Regions from separate parts of the Priestia sp. JSM ZJ58 genome, predicted to be linked through region 2. Evidence: a T-box and tRNA genes for the amino acid it is inferred to sense, from the RefSeq annotation. Region 2 holds a T-box; the other holds one or more tRNA genes.
The links. The T-box of region 2 lies ahead of ileS (isoleucine--tRNA ligase). A T-box ahead of a tRNA ligase gene usually reads a tRNA of that ligase, here a tRNA-Ile.
Positions count from the first base shown of each region.

Region 1 (9,356 bases), 230 kb from region 2:
GATTCCTGGTGAAGATGCTGTTATAGACTTTAAACCTAAACATCTTGATCCTATTTTTATTGAACAGTCTTCTTCAATTGCTCTTGGGCAGGCAAAAGCAGAGCTTATTCGTATGGGAGAATTCGCGACGATTGGGTTAGAAGAAGCCAATAGTTATTTGAAGACGCGCCATCCTAAACATTCTGATGCTACTATGCAAATTGAAAATGCCATTAACAATTTAGATAAAAAAATCACGAATTATTTAGTGTTGTTATCCCGCTCTTCCATGTCAGAAGCTGAAAGCGAAGAGCATTCTGTGCTTCTAGATACTGCGCGAGATATTGAGCGTATTGGCGATCATTTTGAAAATATCATTGAACTTGTTGATTATCAAATTACAAATAAGGTGAGAATGACAAAAGAAGCTAATACCGACTTAGCTGATATGTTCGAATTGACTATTGTAACAGTTAAAGAAGCTGTTTTTGCTTTAGAAAAAGTAGATAGAGAAAAAGCAGTCCAGGTCATTCAAAAAGAAGAGCAGATTGATGCAATGGAGCGTCTGCTTCGTAAGAAGCACATTTTACGTCTAAATGAAAATGTATGTACAGGTTCTGCTGCTATTGTTTTTGTCGATATCATTAGCAATTTAGAACGAATTGGAGATCATGCTGTTAATATTGCGGAAGCGGTACTCGGAGATCGCTATCTAAAGACATATTCAAAGGTAAAATAAAGAAAGGCCTTGCTCATGCAAGGCCTTTCTTTATAAGAGTGGTTATTGTATGATAAATAGTAATAATAAAAAGGATAGGTGCGGGCATGGCTATTTTATGTTGGGCATTAGTTATCATTAGCTTTGTTGTATCGTTTGTTGGGTTGGTTTATCCCATCATCCCAAGCGTGCTATTTGTAGCGCTAGGATTTGTTATATACGGTTTATTTTATGATTTTAGCTCCTATAGCTGGTTATTTTGGGTGATACAAGGATTGTTAGTTGTCGCACTTTTTTTAGCAGACTATATCGCTAATATTATTGGTGTGAAAAAATTCGGAGGGACTAAAGCAGGCGTTTGGGGAAGTACAGTTGGATTGCTTGTGGGTCCGTTTGTTATTCCGGGATTTGGAATTATTTTAGGGCCGTTTATCGGAGCGATTGTAGGAGAACTGATTGTTCATCGGACCACAATTAGCAACGCAGTAAAAATTGGAGTAGGTTCGGTTATTGGCTTTTTTAGTGGCGCTATCTCGAAAGGATTTATTCAACTGTTGATGATTGCCTATTTTTTATACGCTGTTTTAAAATAATATATTGACTTTAGGCCAGAAACATGTTAAATTTTTAATGTCGCTAGTAAATGTTATATTGTTCCACAGTAGCTCAGTGGTAGAGCTATCGGCTGTTAACCGATCGGTCGTAGGTTCGAGTCCTACCTGTGGAGCCATGGCGGTGTAGCTCAGCTGGCTAGAGCGTACGGTTCATACCCGTGAGGTCGGGGGTTCGATCCCCTCCGCCGCTATTTTCCAATTTACGTTTGTGACATACATAATTCATATTGTTCCACAGTAGCTCAGTGGTAGAGCTATCGGCTGTTAACCGATCGGTCGTAGGTTCGAGTCCTACCTGTGGAGCCACGTGGACCCTTAGCTCAGCTGGTTAGAGCAGACGGCTCATAACCGTCCGGTCGCAGGTTCGAGTCCTGCAGGGTCCACCATTTATAGGGTTGGAGGAATACCCAAGTCCGGCTGAAGGGATCGGTCTTGAAAACCGACAGGGGTGTTAAAGCCCGCGGGGGTTCGAATCCCTCTTCCTCCGCCATACTATTGTCTATTCAAAGCTTCTTTTGAGAAAAAGAAGCTTTTTTTATGTTTAAAAGAATAGCGAATGGGAATTAGGTAAATATAAATCATGGATTAGGTACTTTTTATTTGAAAGAGTAGGGTAAATTTGCTAATCTAAACGTATATGGTGCTTTTGCGCCAAAATGCTTACATATTTTGAAGGAGGAATTATTCATGGCTTACAAATTACCAGAACTACCTTATGCATACGATGCACTGGAACCACATATCGACAAAGAAACAATGAATATTCACCACACAAAACATCACAACACATATGTTACAAACCTAAACGCTGCTGTTGAAGGCAAAGCGGATTTAGAAAGCAAAAGTATTGAAGAGTTAATTTCAAACTTAGATGCTGTTCCTGAAGATATCCGTACAGCAGTACGCAATAACGGTGGCGGTCATGCGAACCACTCATTATTTTGGACAATCCTTTGCCCTAACGGCGGCGGTGCTCCAACTGGTGAATTAGCAGACGCTATTGCTAGCAAATTCGGCAGCTTTGATCAATTCAAAGAAGAATTTGCAAATGCAGCTAAAACTCGCTTCGGTTCTGGCTGGGCTTGGTTAGTTGTAAACAACGGCCAATTAGAAGTAACAAGCACACCAAACCAAGATAGCCCATTAATGGAAGGCAAAACGCCAATTCTTGGTCTAGACGTTTGGGAGCACGCTTACTACTTAAATTATCAAAACCGCCGTCCAGATTACATTTCAGCATTCTTTAATGTTGTAAAATGGGACGAAGTTGCTAAGCGTTACGACGCTGCAAAATAAGCTGAAGACGTATTTAAGAGCCAGTAAAGTAATTATTACCTTTACTGGCTTTTTTGTTTTCCAATTCTTTTACATATCTCCTTTTCTTTTTCACACACTAGGTGTAGAAGAGAAAAGGAGTTTTTTGATATGCCTTTATTAAAAAAAGTAGTTGGAGATATAGAAGTTAGTAAAGATTTACTTTTGCTTTTAATTATAGGCGGTCTTTATGCCTTGGCTATTTCAATTTCCAATTCGTTTGTTAACATTTATCTGTGGAAACAATCAGGCGAATTTTCGGATCTCGCTATTTATAATTTAGCGGTAGTGGTGCTTCAGCCGCTTACGTTTATTTTAGCAGGTAAATGGGCCAAACGAATTGACCGGGTTGTGGTTTTAAGGTTAGGCGTATCTTTTTTAGCTGTTTTTTATATCGCTGTATTGGTCAGTGGAGCTAACGCAGCCGAGTATTTAGTATTGCTTGGTGGACTGCTGGGTATAGGATATGGCTTTTATTGGCTAGCTTTTAATGTGCTAACTTTTGAAATTACAGAACCTGATACAAGAGACTTTTTTAACGGATTTTTAGGGATCTTAAACTCTTTTGCAGGGATGATTGGTCCTTTAGGAGCGGGCTTTGTTATTTCCGCTTTGTATGAATCACTTGGGTATAAAATTGTGTTTGGTGTATCTCTGCTATTGTTTGTCGGTGCCGTTGTGCTTAGTTTTTTTATTACAAGACGCGCAGCTGAAGGAGTATACAAATTTAAAGAAGTGTGGGCTGAACGAAAAGTCAACAAAGACTGGAATCGAATATTACAGGCTCATTTCTTTCAAGGATTGCGTGAAGGTACGTTCATTTTTGTCGTATCCGTCATGGTATTTATTACGACGGGAAGTGAATTAGCTTTAGGAACTTATGGACTGGTGAATTCAGCGGTGGCGTTTGTAGGATACTATGTAGCCTCAAGATTTATTAAGCAAAAAAATCGCCTTCGATTTATTTTCACCGGGGGCCTCCTTCTCTATGGAGCAGTCTTTTTGCTTATCTTTAACTTATCGTATCCAAAGTTAATTATATATGCTGTTTGTATTGCTATTGCCTATCCTATTTTGTTGGTTCCATTCATTTCTCTAACGTACGATGTGATTGGACGAGCAAAGGACGTTGTTTCAAAAAGAATCGAATACATTGTTGTCAGAGAAGTATTTCTGAATATTGGGCGGGTCGTTTCCATATCTTTATTTTTAATAGCCGTACTATTTTTTGATGAAGCAAAAAGTATTCCCATTTTATTAGCTATTGTTGGAGCAGGGCATACGATCATTTATTTTTGTGTAAGACATATCTCACAGCCTCTGCACAAAAAAGAAACGACTGTTACTCCTCCAGTATTAAATGAAGGAGACGGAGAGTCTCCAGCTTAGAGTATTATTAGCTCCTTCATTTGTACTATGGAAAATGCCTCGCTTTTCTTTTAGAATAAATACGTTGTGTAAATAGGCACCTGCCAGGTGTCTATTTATTTGCTAAATGTCTGATTTTATGGTGTTATGGTATATATGTTTTATAAAGTGTAGGTGTTGGTATGAAAAAGAAAAAAAGAAGAAAAAGTCACGTGCCTTTTCGTGTGAACTTACTTTTCTTGACCGTATTTGCCCTATTTTCCGTATTAATTTTGCGGTTGGGACTTGTTCAAATTGTGTACGGTGAGAATTACGAACGAGAAGTCGAAAAAACACAGGACGTTACAGTCAGTACGCCTGTTCCTCGAGGGAAAATGTACGATCGGTATAACCGCGTAATTGTAGATAATACCTCTTTAAATACGATTACATATACTCGTTTTCAAGGAAATACAGCTGAAGAAAGGCTGCGCATCGCTAAAAAGTTAGCCACTATGATCGATGTTCCTTACACCACAAATGTGATTGATATTCCAGAAAATAGAAAGAATAAAGATGCTAAAAACGTGGTAAAAATTACAGAACGCGACATGAAGGATTATTGGATTATGCTTCACCCTAAAGAAGCGGAGCAGAAAATTACGAAAGCTGATCGCAAAAAAGTTCAAGATGGTGAAATGACTGATGACGAACTGTATCAACGTCAGTTAGACCGCATTTCTAAAAAAGATTTAGAAAGTTTAAAGAGTGATTTAGAAGTTCTAGCTATTAAGCGCCAAATGGAGGCAGGTTATTCTAGCACCCCGCAAATTGTTAAAAGCGGTGTGACAAATGAAGAGTATGCCGTTGTAAGTGAGCATTTAGATGAACTTCCGGGTGTTGATACAACAACGTATTGGGATCGCTCATACCCAGAAAACAGCACTCTCCGTACTTTGCTTGGAAATGTATCCTCTGCCAACGAGGGTCTGCCCAAAGATAAAGTACAGTATTACTTATCAAGAGGCTATAGTCGAAATGACCAAGTTGGGACGAGCTATTTAGAGAAGCAATACGAAGCTCAGCTCAGCGGTCAAAAAGAAAAAGTCCAGTATGTAACAGATGATAAAGGAAATCTCCTTGATACAATTCAAGTGTCGAAAGGCGAACGCGGCAGTGATTTAGTTTTAACTATTGATATGGAGCTTCAAAAAGCGGTAGAAAAACAAATTACGGACCAGCTTTTAGCCAAAAAGAAAATGAAAGGAACGCAGTTTTTAGACCGTGCTTTTGTGATTATGATGGATCCTCACACAGGAGAAATCTTAACAATGGCAGGTAAAAAATACACCATTGATAAGAAGACTGGGGTACCTAAAATAGAAGATTTTGCATTAGGGAATATTTCAACATCTTATACAATGGGCTCTGTTGTAAAAGGGGCAACGGTTCTAGCTGGCTTAGATTCAGGAGCTATTAAGCCAAACACAGTGTTCGTTGATGAACCGTTAAAAATTAAAGGAACACCAATTAAGAAATCAGCTGAGGCTGAGGGGTTAGGACCCTTAACGTATTCATCCGCGTTAAAATATTCATCCAACGTATTTATGTTTAAAACGGTAATGGCGATGGCTGGATTACAGTACCACAAGAACATGACTTTACCGATTAAACCTGACACATTCAGCGAACTGCGTTCGTACTACAGTCAGTTCGGCTTAGGCGTATCAACAGGCATAAACCTCGATAACGAATCAACAGGTGTACAAGGCGGAAGCAATGTTCCAGGTACAGCGCTTGATTTAGGAATTGGCCAGTATGATACGTACACGCCGCTGCAGCTTGTTCAATATACTTCTGCAATAGCTAATGGAGGGTATCGCATCAAGCCGCAGCTAGTAAAAGAAATCCGAAAGCCAACAATAAAAACCGATGAAATTGGCGGTACGCAGCATTCATTTGAACCTGATGTGTTAAATCGTATCACGATGAAAGAAGAATACATTAAAGATGTTCAAAATGGCTTTAAACGGGTTACGCAGGAACAAGGCGGTACAGGGTACGCAGCTTTCCATACAGCGAACTATAATCCTGCTGGTAAATCTGGAACGGCACAAGCCTATGAGAAAAACCCAAGCGGAGGGGATCCAATTAAAGTTAATAATTCAAACTTTGTGGCCTTTGCTCCGGCAAATGATCCTGAAATTGCAGTAGCTGTCGTGGTACCATCGGCATTTGTGCCAAGTGCACCAAATACCATTACAAAAGAGCTTGCTCGTTCTGCGCTCGATACGTATTTTGATTTAAAGAAAAAAGGTGAACAAGAAGTAAAAGATCAAGAAGAGAATCAACAGGCTGTCATTGCAAACGACGCCAATTAAAGAGGCTGGGAAAAAGCATATTAGTTGAAGTAAGATCCGAACGACGTTGATTAAGAATCAACGCTGTTCGGATTTTTTTATTGAGAGGGTGAACGTAGATTTCATGTAAGTAGGTGCTTTAAGCGGTTGATTGGAGGGCAGGGCGAAGACTTCTGCCGGAAAAGCGGAAGAAGTGAGACCCCGCAGGAGCGGAAGCGACAACGAGGCTCACCGGCCGCCTGCTTGCACGGAAATCAACAGTGGTGTCAGAAGTGATTCGTACTGGCTTATTTATCTAATTTACTTATCTTTATATCAAATTAATTTAGTTATGTCTCAACCTCTTCTTTTTTTGTTAGAAATCTTTACATATATGGTTTTTTATTGAATTTAAGGGTCGTAAGAACTAGTTTTTTACCTAAAAAACACGCAGATAGGCCTTCGTTTACAAAAGCTTTACATTGAGTTAAAACACAATTAATAGTCGGCTATTATTCTGTAAGTGTAAGGATTAATAGAAATGATCAAAATAAGGGGAAGCGTTCGGCTTCTCGTATGTATTTACACTAATAGTAAACAATAGATATTAAATAGACATAGAGAGACTTTTATTGTGCTCAAAACGGTTAAAGACGATGAAGGAGGATTATCCAATGGCAATAACAATGGAATTGACTAACAAAGAAAAAGTAAATACTCCGCAAACAAAAGAAATTGTATATAAAACAAAAGGTTTGAATTTATGGTATGGCAACACACATGCCTTAAAAAATATTGATTTAGACATTCATGCTAACGAAGTTACCGCGATCATCGGTCCATCAGGCTGCGGAAAATCAACATATATTAAAACGTTAAATCGTATGGTAGAAATGACGCCAATTGTCCGTACATCAGGTGAAATTGAGTATAGAGGAAAAAATATTTTTGATAAATCGTACCATGTGGAAGAGCTGCGCACGCAAGTAGGAATGGTTTTCCAAAAGCCAAATCCGTTCCCAAAATCTATTTATGATAATATCGCGTACGGTCCAAGAATTCATGGCGTTCGCAACAAGAAAAAACTAGATGAAATTGTTGAAAAAAGTTTACGAGGAGCAGCTATTTGGGACGAAGTTAAAGATCGTTTGAATCAAAATGCGAATGGGTTGTCAGGTGGACAACAGCAGCGTATCTGTATTGCGCGCTGCTTGGCTATTGAACCCGACGTTATTTTAATGGATGAGCCTACTTCTGCACTCGATCCAATTTCGACATTAAAAGTAGAAGAGTTAGTACAAGAATTAAAGAAAGACTTCAGCATTATTATTGTTACACATAATATGCAGCAAGCGGCACGTATTTCAGATAAAACAGCATTTTTCTTAAATGGAGAAGTGGTAGAGTACGCAGAAACAGATAAAATCTTCTCAATGCCATCTGATAAACGCACAGAAGATTATATTACAGGTCGTTTCGGTTAAGACATACAAGGAGATGGGATGAGTGGTTGTACGCGAAAAGTTTCATGGTGATTTAAAGATATTACGTGAAAAATTATTAGAAATAGGGCGCTTAACGCATGAGGCGTTATCAAAATCAATTGAAGCGTTGCAAACAAGTAACGTTGAGCTGGCGCTAGAAATTATCGACGGTGATTCATACGTGGATGACTTAGAAGAAGAAATTAATGACCTAGCTATCCTACTGATTGCAAAGCAGCAGCCTGTGGCTATTGATTTAAGACGTATTATTGTGGCAATTAAAATTGCTTCGGATGTTGAGCGTATGGCAGATTTTGCCGTTAATGTAGCAAAATCAGCTATACGAATTGGAAACGAAGAATTAATTAAGCCGTTAGAACATGTAAAGAAAATGCACGATATTTCGATTGAAATGCTGAGCCTTTCGTTAAAAGCTTATCACGAAGAAGATCTTGTGTTGGCTAAAAAAGTAGCGGAAATGGACGATCAAGTGGATGAGCTTTACGGAATAACAATTAAAGAACTTTTAAGTCTTGCTAAAGAAAAGCAGGAGGCTATGAACCAAATTACACAGCTTTTATTTGTAGCCCGTTATTTAGAGCGTATGGCTGATCATACCACTAACGTAGCAGAAAGCGTATTTTACCTTGTAAAAGGCAAACGCTACGATTTAAATGAATAGTGGAAAAAGAGGCTGGGACAAAAGTGTTTTAGTTGAAGGAAGATCCGAACGATGAATCGTTCGGATTTTTTTCATTGTATCGAGAAACGTAGGTTTAATGTAGCTGCTTCTAGCTGTTAATGAGAGGGAAGGGCAAAGACTCCTGCAGGAAAAGCGGAAGCGACGAGGAGGCTCATCGCCGCCCTCGGAAAGCGACATTTTGCACGGAAATCAACAGCGGTGTAACAAACGATTCATACGGGCTCATGCATCCAATTTGCTGGGCTGGATTTTTTAACACAAATCGACAAATTGCGTTTATTGTGGCAACTTTTTCTGAATGGTAAGATGTTAATAAGTTTATACGGCATTTATATGTAGAAAAAACAATCTAAGAAACGAAGTGATAAAACAGTGGCTCCTAATCTTATTCAAAACTTAAATGTGTGTATAGCTACTCAGCTTGACTCATCTCGTATTTATGTTCACTGGTCGTTTTCAGAGCATATTCGAGACATGGTAGAAAGTATGTTTTCGACACGATGGGAAGAATTGAATCTAGCTATGTGTACGTATGATATAACAGGCCTTCATTTTAACGGCCATGAATCAAACCGCTATTATATGAAGGGTCTTACTCCTAAGCAAGACTTCATGTTTATGAATAGCTTGGAAAGTGAGCGCACGTATGTAATAGATATTGGTATTCAAGATAAAGAAGGAAGTTTTTTTTCCCTTCTTCGTTCGAATCCGGTTTATTTGATGAAAGAACAGCATGAACAAGTGAATGTAAAGTCGTTGAGCTGGATGTACGAACCTGTAAAAGTTCACCAAGGTGTTCAAAATGAATTTAGCACATATTCCTTATATTCAAATGACTTGGAGCAGGTGAAGAAGCAA
Region 1 is NZ_JBISEM010000001.1:378,570-387,925, forward strand. It holds gene ACH6EI_RS01905 (Na/Pi cotransporter family protein) at 1-718, shown strand, start outside; gene ACH6EI_RS01910 (DUF456 domain-containing protein) at 805-1,290, shown strand; tRNA gene ACH6EI_RS01915 (tRNA-Asn) at 1,353-1,427, shown strand; tRNA gene ACH6EI_RS01920 (tRNA-Met) at 1,429-1,502, shown strand; tRNA gene ACH6EI_RS01925 (tRNA-Asn) at 1,543-1,617, shown strand; tRNA gene ACH6EI_RS01930 (tRNA-Ile) at 1,621-1,697, shown strand; tRNA gene ACH6EI_RS01935 (tRNA-Ser) at 1,709-1,801, shown strand; gene sodA (superoxide dismutase SodA) at 1,999-2,607, shown strand; gene ACH6EI_RS01945 (MFS transporter) at 2,737-4,014, shown strand; gene ACH6EI_RS01950 (peptidoglycan D,D-transpeptidase FtsI family protein) at 4,176-6,353, shown strand; gene ACH6EI_RS01955 (hypothetical protein) at 6,480-6,608, shown strand; gene pstB (phosphate ABC transporter ATP-binding protein PstB) at 6,998-7,795, shown strand; gene phoU (phosphate signaling complex protein PhoU) at 7,818-8,477, shown strand; gene ACH6EI_RS01970 (hypothetical protein) at 8,597-8,803, shown strand; gene ACH6EI_RS01975 (DUF4912 domain-containing protein) at 8,871-9,356, shown strand, end outside.
Region 1: it has a tRNA-Ile gene. The T-box ahead of ileS (isoleucine--tRNA ligase) is inferred to sense a tRNA for this amino acid. The anticodon was not compared.

Region 2 (9,356 bases):
TTCGACATGGTCAATATGACGCCTTCAAAGGGTTTGTGTTTTCTTTCTAAAAGTAGTGTGACAAATATCGAATGATTTCCTCAAAAATACTGCTTGTTTCTCGGCATGAACTGACAGACTTTCTAATAGGATGTACTATATACTAATTTTTAACAGAAAAATTCAGAAAGAATGGAGAGGTTATAAACATTGCCAATCTATTTAGATTTAATATGGATGCTGAATTTTGGGTTAGATACGATCTTACTAATGTTATGTGCTGTTGTACTTAAACGGAATTACAAGTGGTGGCGGCTTTTGCTTGGCGGCTTTATCGGTTCATTGATTGTCCTTCTTATGTTTACACCTTTTTCTCATCTTATGGTTCACCCTGCTATTAAAATTTTATTCTCGTTTTTTATGGTATTGATGGCGTTTGGTTATAAACGACTGCGCTTTTTCTTTGAGAATTTATTAACGTTTTATTTTGCAACCTTTGTTGTGGGTGGAGGGTTAATGGGCGTTCACTTTTTATTTCAAGATCAGTTCCTTGTTCTTAATCAAATGGTTGATACGAAATCTCCACAGTTTGGTGATCCTATTAGCTGGATATTTGTTCTTATTGGTTTTCCGCTATTATCTTATTTTTCAAAAGCACGAGTTGATGATTTGCGAATGAAAAATATTACATTTGATCAGCTGGTAGATGTAGAAGTTATTTTAAACGAACAGACGCTGTCGATGAAAGGACTTATTGATAGTGGGAATCAGCTTGTAGATCCGCTGACGAAAACCCCGGTTATGATTGTTACAGCAGATTCTTTAAAAGAAATATTGCCTGAAGGCTTAATGGAATTAAGCAAAAATGTTCAATCCTTTTCACACAGCGAAGATATTGATCAAGAGTGGTATTCAAAAGTCCGCTTTGTCCCTTATCGAAGCGTAGGCCAAGCCAATCAGCTGCTGCTTGCTCTAAAGCCAGATATGGTAAGGCTGGTTCATCAGTCCAACACGATTGAAGTCACTAAAGTATTAGTAGGTATTAGTCATACAACGCTTTCAGTGGAGAAGCAATATGAATGTATTGTTCATCCCAAGCTTATCGTTATTGGAGAAGTAAGTTCCGCATCGTAAAAGGTGTGAACAAATAAAGGAGGATACACAATGGCTACATATCGAATTCGATTTCAATTATGGTGGTACAAATTATTAATTAAACTTAAGCTAAAAACAGATGAAGTGTACTATATAGGAGGAAGTGAAGCTCTTCCACCACCTTTAACAAAAGATGAAGAAGAAGTGCTCTTGAAGAAACTTCCATCAGGAGATGAAGCAGCACGTTCACTGTTGATTGAGCGTAATTTGCGACTTGTTGTTTATATTGCCCGCAAGTTTGAAAATACGGGAATCAATATTGAGGATTTAATTAGCATCGGCACCATCGGTTTAATTAAAGCAGTAAACACGTTTAATCCTGAAAAGAAAATTAAGCTAGCGACGTACGCCTCTCGCTGTATTGAAAATGAAATTTTAATGTATTTGCGCCGCAACAATAAAATTCGATCTGAAGTTTCATTTGATGAGCCGTTAAATATTGATTGGGATGGAAACGAACTGTTATTGTCTGACGTGATGGGAACCGAAGAAGATATCATCACAAAAGACCTAGAAGCGAATGTAGATCGAAAACTTTTGCTGAAAGCACTGCACCAATTAAATGATCGTGAAAAGCAAATTATGGAGCTGCGCTTTGGGCTAGCCGGCGGAGAAGAAAAAACGCAAAAAGATGTAGCCGATATGCTAGGCATTTCTCAGTCTTATATTTCAAGGCTCGAAAAACGAATTATTAAACGGCTGCGAAAAGAATTTAATAAAATGGTTTAAGTAAAAAAGCTGATTGTATAAGGGCTGAGAAGCATCTTATACAATCAGCTTTTTTAGCGTGAAATTGTCAGAATTGTAAAAGTGCATATTTTTTCCTCCGGAGGAGATACTGAATTCAGAACATCATCTCCTGTTAGGAGGGAAAGAGTTGACAAGAAATAAAGTAGAAATTTGTGGAGTAGATACTTCGAAACTTCCCGTATTAAAAAATGAAGAAATGCGAAAGTTGTTTAAACAAATGCAGGCTGGAGATGGAACAGCAAGAGAAAAGCTAGTAAGCGGAAATTTACGTCTCGTACTCAGCGTGATCCAACGTTTTAACAATCGTGGAGAATTTGTTGATGACTTATTTCAGGTTGGGTGTATTGGATTAATGAAATCCATTGACAATTTTGATTTAAGTCAAAACGTGAAGTTTTCTACATATGCTGTCCCAATGATTATAGGGGAAATTCGCCGCTATTTACGTGACAATAATCCAATCCGTGTTTCTCGTTCCCTTCGTGATATTGCTTATAAAGCTCTTCAAGTTCGTGAAAGGCTTATGAGTGAAACATCCAAGGAACCTACAGCTGAGGAAATTTCAAAAGTCCTAGAAGTACCGCATGAAGAAATTGTGTTTGCTTTAGATGCTATCCAAGATCCGGTTTCTTTATTTGAACCTATTTACAATGATGGCGGAGACCCAATCTATGTGATGGATCAGCTAAGCGATGAACGCAACCGTGATTCAACTTGGATTGAAGAAATTGCTTTGCAAGAAGGTATGAGAAGATTGAACGAGCGAGAAAAACTAATTTTACGAAAGCGCTTCTTCCAAGGTAAAACACAGATGGAAGTTGCTGAAGAAATTGGTATTTCTCAAGCGCAGGTTTCTCGTTTAGAAAAAGCTGCTATTAAACAGATGAATAAAAATATTCAAAGTTAACAAAAGCTCTCTAAACTGGCAGCTGCTCTTGTTCATACAATCAATACCATTCACTTTATTTGATGTTCAACTTAATAAGCATCGTGTCTATAAAAACAGACACGATGCTTATTTTGTATGTATCAATGAATACATAACCAAAAGATATTCATGTTAGATTTCCTATTGCTATGAGGACTTCTCGCTGCTTGTTGAGAATGTCTCTTGATGAAAAACTGTGTAATTAGTGAACAAAATGCTTATAGAAAGAGAATGGCAGAGAAAAAATAAGCTTTTCCTTCATGAAATGAAAATTTGAAAATATATATAGGCTAAGGAATAAAGTTGGCTATAGGAGGAGAGAGCATGTTAAAGATTTCAGAGTTTCAGCTGAAAGATGTAGTGAATGTAGCTGATGGCAAAAAACTTGGAAATGTAGGGGATATTGATATTGACTTAACAACGGGAAAAATACAGGCCGTCATTATCGGAGGCTCTCGTGTATTGGGCTTCTTTGGAAAAGATGATGAAATTGTGATTCCGTGGAAAAATATTGTGAAAATTGGTTCCGATGTCATTTTAGTACGTTATAAAGACGCATTTCAGCCTGAAGAGAATTAGTTTTTTGTCAACAGCACCTAGCAATCTGTGGTACAATATGTGAGAACAAATGAAACAAGGGATGTGTCACATACATGAATCCTGAGCCATTAAAAAAAAGCCATCACGAGTCGTTTATGTGGCTGAGCCCTTGGGTAGAAAAGAATGATATGCTTGTTGCTGGTTTCACCACAAAAAATGGTGGCGTGAGTAAACCTCCATTTGCTTCTTTTAACCTAGGGCTTCACGTAAACGATAACGTAGAAGATGTTATTACAAATAGAAAAATTTTAGCAGCCGAACTAGACATGTCTTTTGAAAGCTTTGTATGTGCTGAACAAGTACATGAAGCAACTGTTCAAAAAGTAACAAAAGCCGACTGTGCAAAAGGACTCTACAAGTATGAAGAGGGCATAAAAGCAGCGGATGGCATTTATACAAATGAATCTGATATTTTGTTAGCTTTATGTTATGCAGATTGTGTTCCGCTGTACTTCTATGCGCCTGATCACCATTTAGTTGGTCTTGCTCATGCTGGGTGGAAGGGAACAGTAAAAGATATTGCAGGAAATATGATTCGGCTGTGGGTAGAGCAAGAAAATGTTCCGGTTGAAGATATTTACGTGGCGATTGGCCCTTCGATTGAAGATTGCTGTTATGTTGTCGATAACCGCGTCATTACACAAGTAAACGAAGTAGTTGGCCAAAATGGATATCAAGAAGTAAGCCCTGGACAATACGCGCTTAATTTAAAAAAAGTCAATAAGCTGCTGGTTCAAAACGCAGGCGTATTGCCGGAACGAATTTTAACATCGTCGTATTGTACAAGCTGTGAAGATGACCTGTTCTTCTCACATCGCCGCGACCAAGGGAAAACAGGACGCATGTTTAACTTCATAGGCTTTAAGGAGGAGTAATTACATAGTGACAGCTAGCGTAAGTGAAAATCTAGAAGCAGTTCAACAAACAATTGCTGAAGCATGTAAAAAAGTTAATCGAAATCGAGAAGATGTAGAGGTGATTGCTGTAACAAAATACGTTTCCACAAAACGAGCAGCAGAAGCAGTGGATGCAGGCATTTTACATCTTGGAGAAAACAGGGATGAAGGTCTTCTAGAAAAGTATGAATCAATCGGTGAGAAAGCGACCTGGCATTTTATCGGAAGCTTGCAAACAAGAAAAGTAAAACATGTGATTGATAAAGTTGACTATATTCATTCACTAGACCGATTATCTTTAGCAAAAGAAATTGATAAACGTGCAGGACATCGTATAAAATGTTTTGTACAAGTTAATGTTGCCGAAGAACAATCAAAGCATGGCCTTGCTGTAGAAGAGGTAATTCCATTTATTCAATCTCTTGAAACATTTACAAATATCCAAGTAGTTGGATTAATGACCATGGCTCCTCACACAGATGACGAGTCCTTGCTTCGCAGCTGTTTTCAAGGTCTAAAGAAATTGCAGGATCGTATACAAGAACTAAACCTCCCGTATGCACCTTGTACGGAGCTATCAATGGGAATGTCAAACGATTATGCAATTGCAATTGAAGAAGGAGCAACATTCATTCGACTAGGAACCACGCTAGTTGGGAATGAACGTTAAGGAGGTGTAATTCAAGATGAGTATGAAAAATCGCTTTAGAAGTTTTTTTGCTCTTGATGACGATACTGAATATGTAGAAGAACATTACGAACAAGAAGAGTCGGTAGAAGAGCCTGTACAGCAGTCGAGACCAGTGAAAGCTAGTCAGCAGCCGAATCAGCAGCAAAACGTGATTAGCTTGCAAAGCGTTCAAAAATCATCAAAAATGATGCTTTGCGAACCTCGCGTCTATGCCGAAGCACAAGAAATTACGGATCATTTAAAAAATCGTAAAGTCGTAGTTGTTAATTTACAGCGCATTCAACGAGATCAAGCAGTGAGAATTGTCGACTTTTTAAGTGGTACAGTTTATGCTTTAGGCGGGGACATTCAAAAAATTGGAACCGACATCTTTTTATGTACACCTGATAATGTAGACGTAAGCGGAAGCATTTCAGATATGATGGGAGAACACGATACAACAAACGTAAAGAGGTGGTAGTTTTTGGACATCGTTTTTGGGATTCTTGGGCAATTGATTGGTCTTTACTCATGGGCACTGATTATTCACATTTTGATGTCTTGGGTACCCGATGTAAGGGCGTCTAAGTTTGGTCAGCTGCTTGGCAGCATTTGCGAGCCTTACTTAGAGCCTTTTCGTAAAATCATTCCGCCTATTGGCATGATTGATATTTCACCTCTTGTTGCAATCTTTTTACTACGATTTGCGCAAGCAGGTGTACGTTCACTTCACAGTATGGTTGGATTTATTTAAAAAGGAATCGCTGGATTCCTTTTTTACATACCAATAGTAGGAGTAATAATATGTCTATTTATGAACATTTTAGGCAAGAAGAACATGGATTTATTGACCAGGTTCTTCAGTGGAAAGAAGATGTCCTACATCAATACAGCCCAAAATTAACGGATTTTTTAGATCCAAGAGAGCAGCAGATTGTGACAGCTATTGTTGGGACTGAAGGAGAGGTTCAAGTTTCATTTGATGGTGGACAACCGTTTGCTGAACGCAAGCGTGCGCTGCTATATCCGGATTACTATGTGCCTGAAAGCGAAGATTTTCAGTTGCATATGTACGAATTGAATTATCCTAAAAAGTTTGTGACGATTGAACATCCTCAAGTTCTTGGTTCGGCGATGTCCTTAGGACTGCGCCGTTCAAAATTTGGCGATATTTTGGTCGCGGGAGACGATATTCAGCTTGTAGCCGCAGAGGAAATTTCTTCTTATATTGAGATGAATTTAACATCAATTGGAAAAGCCAAAGTTTCACTTTCTTCTATTCAAAGAGAGCAGCTGCATGTGGTAAAAGAAGAGCTGATTGAACACGTTTATACAGTTTCTTCAATGAGGCTTGATGTTTTGCTGTCGACCATTCACAATTTATCAAGACAAAAAGTCCAGCCGTTTATTGCAAATGGAGCGGTAAAAGTAAATTTTAAAGTCATTGAACAGCCTTCTTTTGAATGTCATGAAGGTGATATTTTGTCGCTTCGTGGCCACGGCAGAAGTCGTATCGTTTCACTTGAAGGCAAAACAAAAAAAGAAAAATGGCGAATTGTTGTAGGGAAGCAGAAATAAAGAAATCTACTAGCAGGAAATTTTAAAAATATGTCGAATAAACCATTACTAATGATGTAATGAGACAACACGGAGGTGGCCTAGATGCCTTTAACCCCTTTGGATATTCATAACAAAGAGTTTAATCGCGGGTTTCGCGGATATGATGAAGATGAAGTAAATGAGTTTCTTGACCAAGTAATTAAAGACTATGAGCTGGTAATGCGTGATAAAAAGGAGTTAGAAGGAAGAGTATCTGAATTAACAGATCGTCTTGGACATTTTACTAACATCGAAGAAACGTTAAATAAATCAATTTTAATTGCTCAAGAAGCAGCGGAAGATGTAAAGCGAAACGCTGAAAAAGAAGCGAAGCTCATTATAAAAGAAGCAGAAAAAAATGCGGACCGTATTATTAATGAAGCACTGTCTAAGTCTCGTAAAATTGCGATGGACATTGAGGAGACGAAAAAGCAGTCTAAAGTATTTAGAACTCGTTTCAAAATGTTAATTGAAGCACAGCTGGAAATGTTAAACAGCGATGACTGGGATCAGTTGATGGATTATGAGATGCCAGCGCTAGAAGAAAAAATTGACTAGTCAAGACATCATCTTGACTTCTCACGTTTTGTTGTCATATAATTTGGTAACAGATGAAATTTCATATCAAACAGTACGGAGACAGGGACAGTAGCTTTTTTAGTTTGTCAAAGCGAATCGAGGATGGTGCGAGCTCGATAACAAACAAAAAAGTGAAAATCACCCTAGAGTACCATTGCTGAAATGATGATAGTAAGCAGTGGCGGTTTATTCACGTTACGAATGCAAAGAGGATTTGCGTGCAGCAAATCTACTAGGGTGGTACCGCGGGAGGCCTTCTCGTCCCTTTTTGGGATGAGGAGGTCTTTTTGTTATGGTGCAAAAAGATATGAAATTTACGTTTTTTTTGGAGGGTAAAACATGGAATATAAAGATACATTATTGATGCCAAAAACTGAATTTCCTATGCGTGGAAATTTACCGAACCGCGAGCCTAAAATGCAAGAACAGTGGGCTGAAATGAATATTTATGAAAAAGTACAAAAACGTACGGAAGGCCGTCCGCTATTCGTCCTGCATGATGGACCTCCATATGCCAATGGCGATATTCACATGGGACATGCCTTAAATAAAATTTTAAAAGATTTTATCGTTCGCTATAAGTCGATGTCAGGCTTCTGCGCACCTTATGTGCCAGGCTGGGATACACACGGCTTGCCAATTGAAACGGCTTTAACAAAAAATAAAAAAGTAAACCGCAAAGAAATGACAGTAGCTGAATTCCGTAAGCTTTGCGAACAGTATGCTTGGGAACAAGTAAACGGCCAGCGTGAGCAGTTCAAGCGTTTAGGCGTACGCGGAGATTGGGATAATCCATATGTAACGCTTCAGCCACAGTACGAAGCGCAGCAAATCAAGGTATTTGGCGATATGGCGAAAAAAGGCTATATCTACAAAGGATTAAAACCTGTATACTGGTCCCCTTCAAGTGAATCTGCTTTAGCAGAAGCGGAAATTGAATACTATGACAAGCGTTCAGCTTCTATTTACGTAGCGTTTAATGTGAAAGATGGTAAAGGCGTGCTTGAACAAGATGAAAAATTCATCATTTGGACGACAACACCATGGACAATGCCAGCTAACCAAGGGATTGCTGTCAATCCCGAGCTTCAGTACAGCGTAGTTGAAGCAGATGGAGCAAAATATGTAGTAGCAACTGAACTTATTGAAACAGTTGCTAAAGAAATTGAATGGGCTGACTATAAGACACTTCGTACAGTAAAAGGTTCAGAACTTGAACGCGTGGTAGCTGAACATCCAATCTACAAGCGTGATTCTTTAGTTGTTCTTGGCGATCACGTAACGACTGATGCTGGTACTGGCTGTGTTCATACAGCACCGGGACACGGGGAAGACGACTTTATCGTTGGTCAAAAATATGGTTTGGAAGTTCTTTGTCCAGTTGATAGTAAGGGTCATATGACGAATGAAGCACCAGGATTTGAAGGATTATTCTATGATAAAGCGAATAAGCCGATTACAGACAAACTAGAAGAAGAAGGCGCGCTGTTAAAATTAAGTTTCATTACCCACTCATATCCACATGACTGGCGTACGAAGAAACCAACAATTTTCCGTGCAACAGCACAGTGGTTTGCGTCTATTAAAGATTTCCGTGAAGATTTATTAAAAGCAGTAGAAAAAACAGAATGGGTGCCTACTTGGGGTGAAACGCGACTTTATAACATGGTGCGTGACCGCGGAGACTGGTGTATTTCTCGTCAACGTGCATGGGGCGTTCCGATTCCAGTATTTTATGCTGAAAATGATGAGCCAATCATTACGGACGAGACAATTGAGCACGTATCAAATCTATTTAGAGAACATGGATCAAACGTATGGTTTGAGCGTGAAGCAAAAGACTTGCTTCCAGAAGGCTTTACTCATGAAGGAAGCCCAAATGGCCGTTTCACAAAAGAAACAGACATCATGGACGTATGGTTTGACTCTGGTTCTTCACATCAAGCTGTTCTTGAAGAGCGTGAAGACTTACAGCGTCCGGCTGATTTGTATTTAGAAGGTTCTGACCAATACCGCGGCTGGTTTAATTCAAGTCTTTCTACAAGTGTAGCTGTAACAGGTGAAGCACCTTATAAAGGCGTACTTAGTCACGGATTTGCTTTAGACGGTGAAGGTCGCAAAATGAGTAAGTCATTAGGGAATGTTGTAATTCCAGAAAAAGTAATGAAACAACTAGGTGCGGATATTTTACGTCTATGGG
Region 2 is NZ_JBISEM010000001.1:611,510-620,865, forward strand. It holds gene spoIIGA (sigma-E processing peptidase SpoIIGA) at 190-1,113, shown strand; gene sigE (RNA polymerase sporulation sigma factor SigE) at 1,144-1,863, shown strand; gene sigG (RNA polymerase sporulation sigma factor SigG) at 2,012-2,791, shown strand; gene ACH6EI_RS03180 (YlmC/YmxH family sporulation protein) at 3,137-3,391, shown strand; gene pgeF (peptidoglycan editing factor PgeF) at 3,466-4,287, shown strand; gene ACH6EI_RS03190 (YggS family pyridoxal phosphate-dependent enzyme) at 4,295-4,978, shown strand; gene ACH6EI_RS03195 (cell division protein SepF) at 4,995-5,459, shown strand; gene ACH6EI_RS03200 (YggT family protein) at 5,463-5,732, shown strand; gene ACH6EI_RS03205 (YlmH family RNA-binding protein) at 5,783-6,556, shown strand; gene ACH6EI_RS03210 (DivIVA domain-containing protein) at 6,641-7,135, shown strand; T-box leader at 7,205-7,425, shown strand; gene ileS (isoleucine--tRNA ligase) at 7,496-9,356, shown strand, end outside.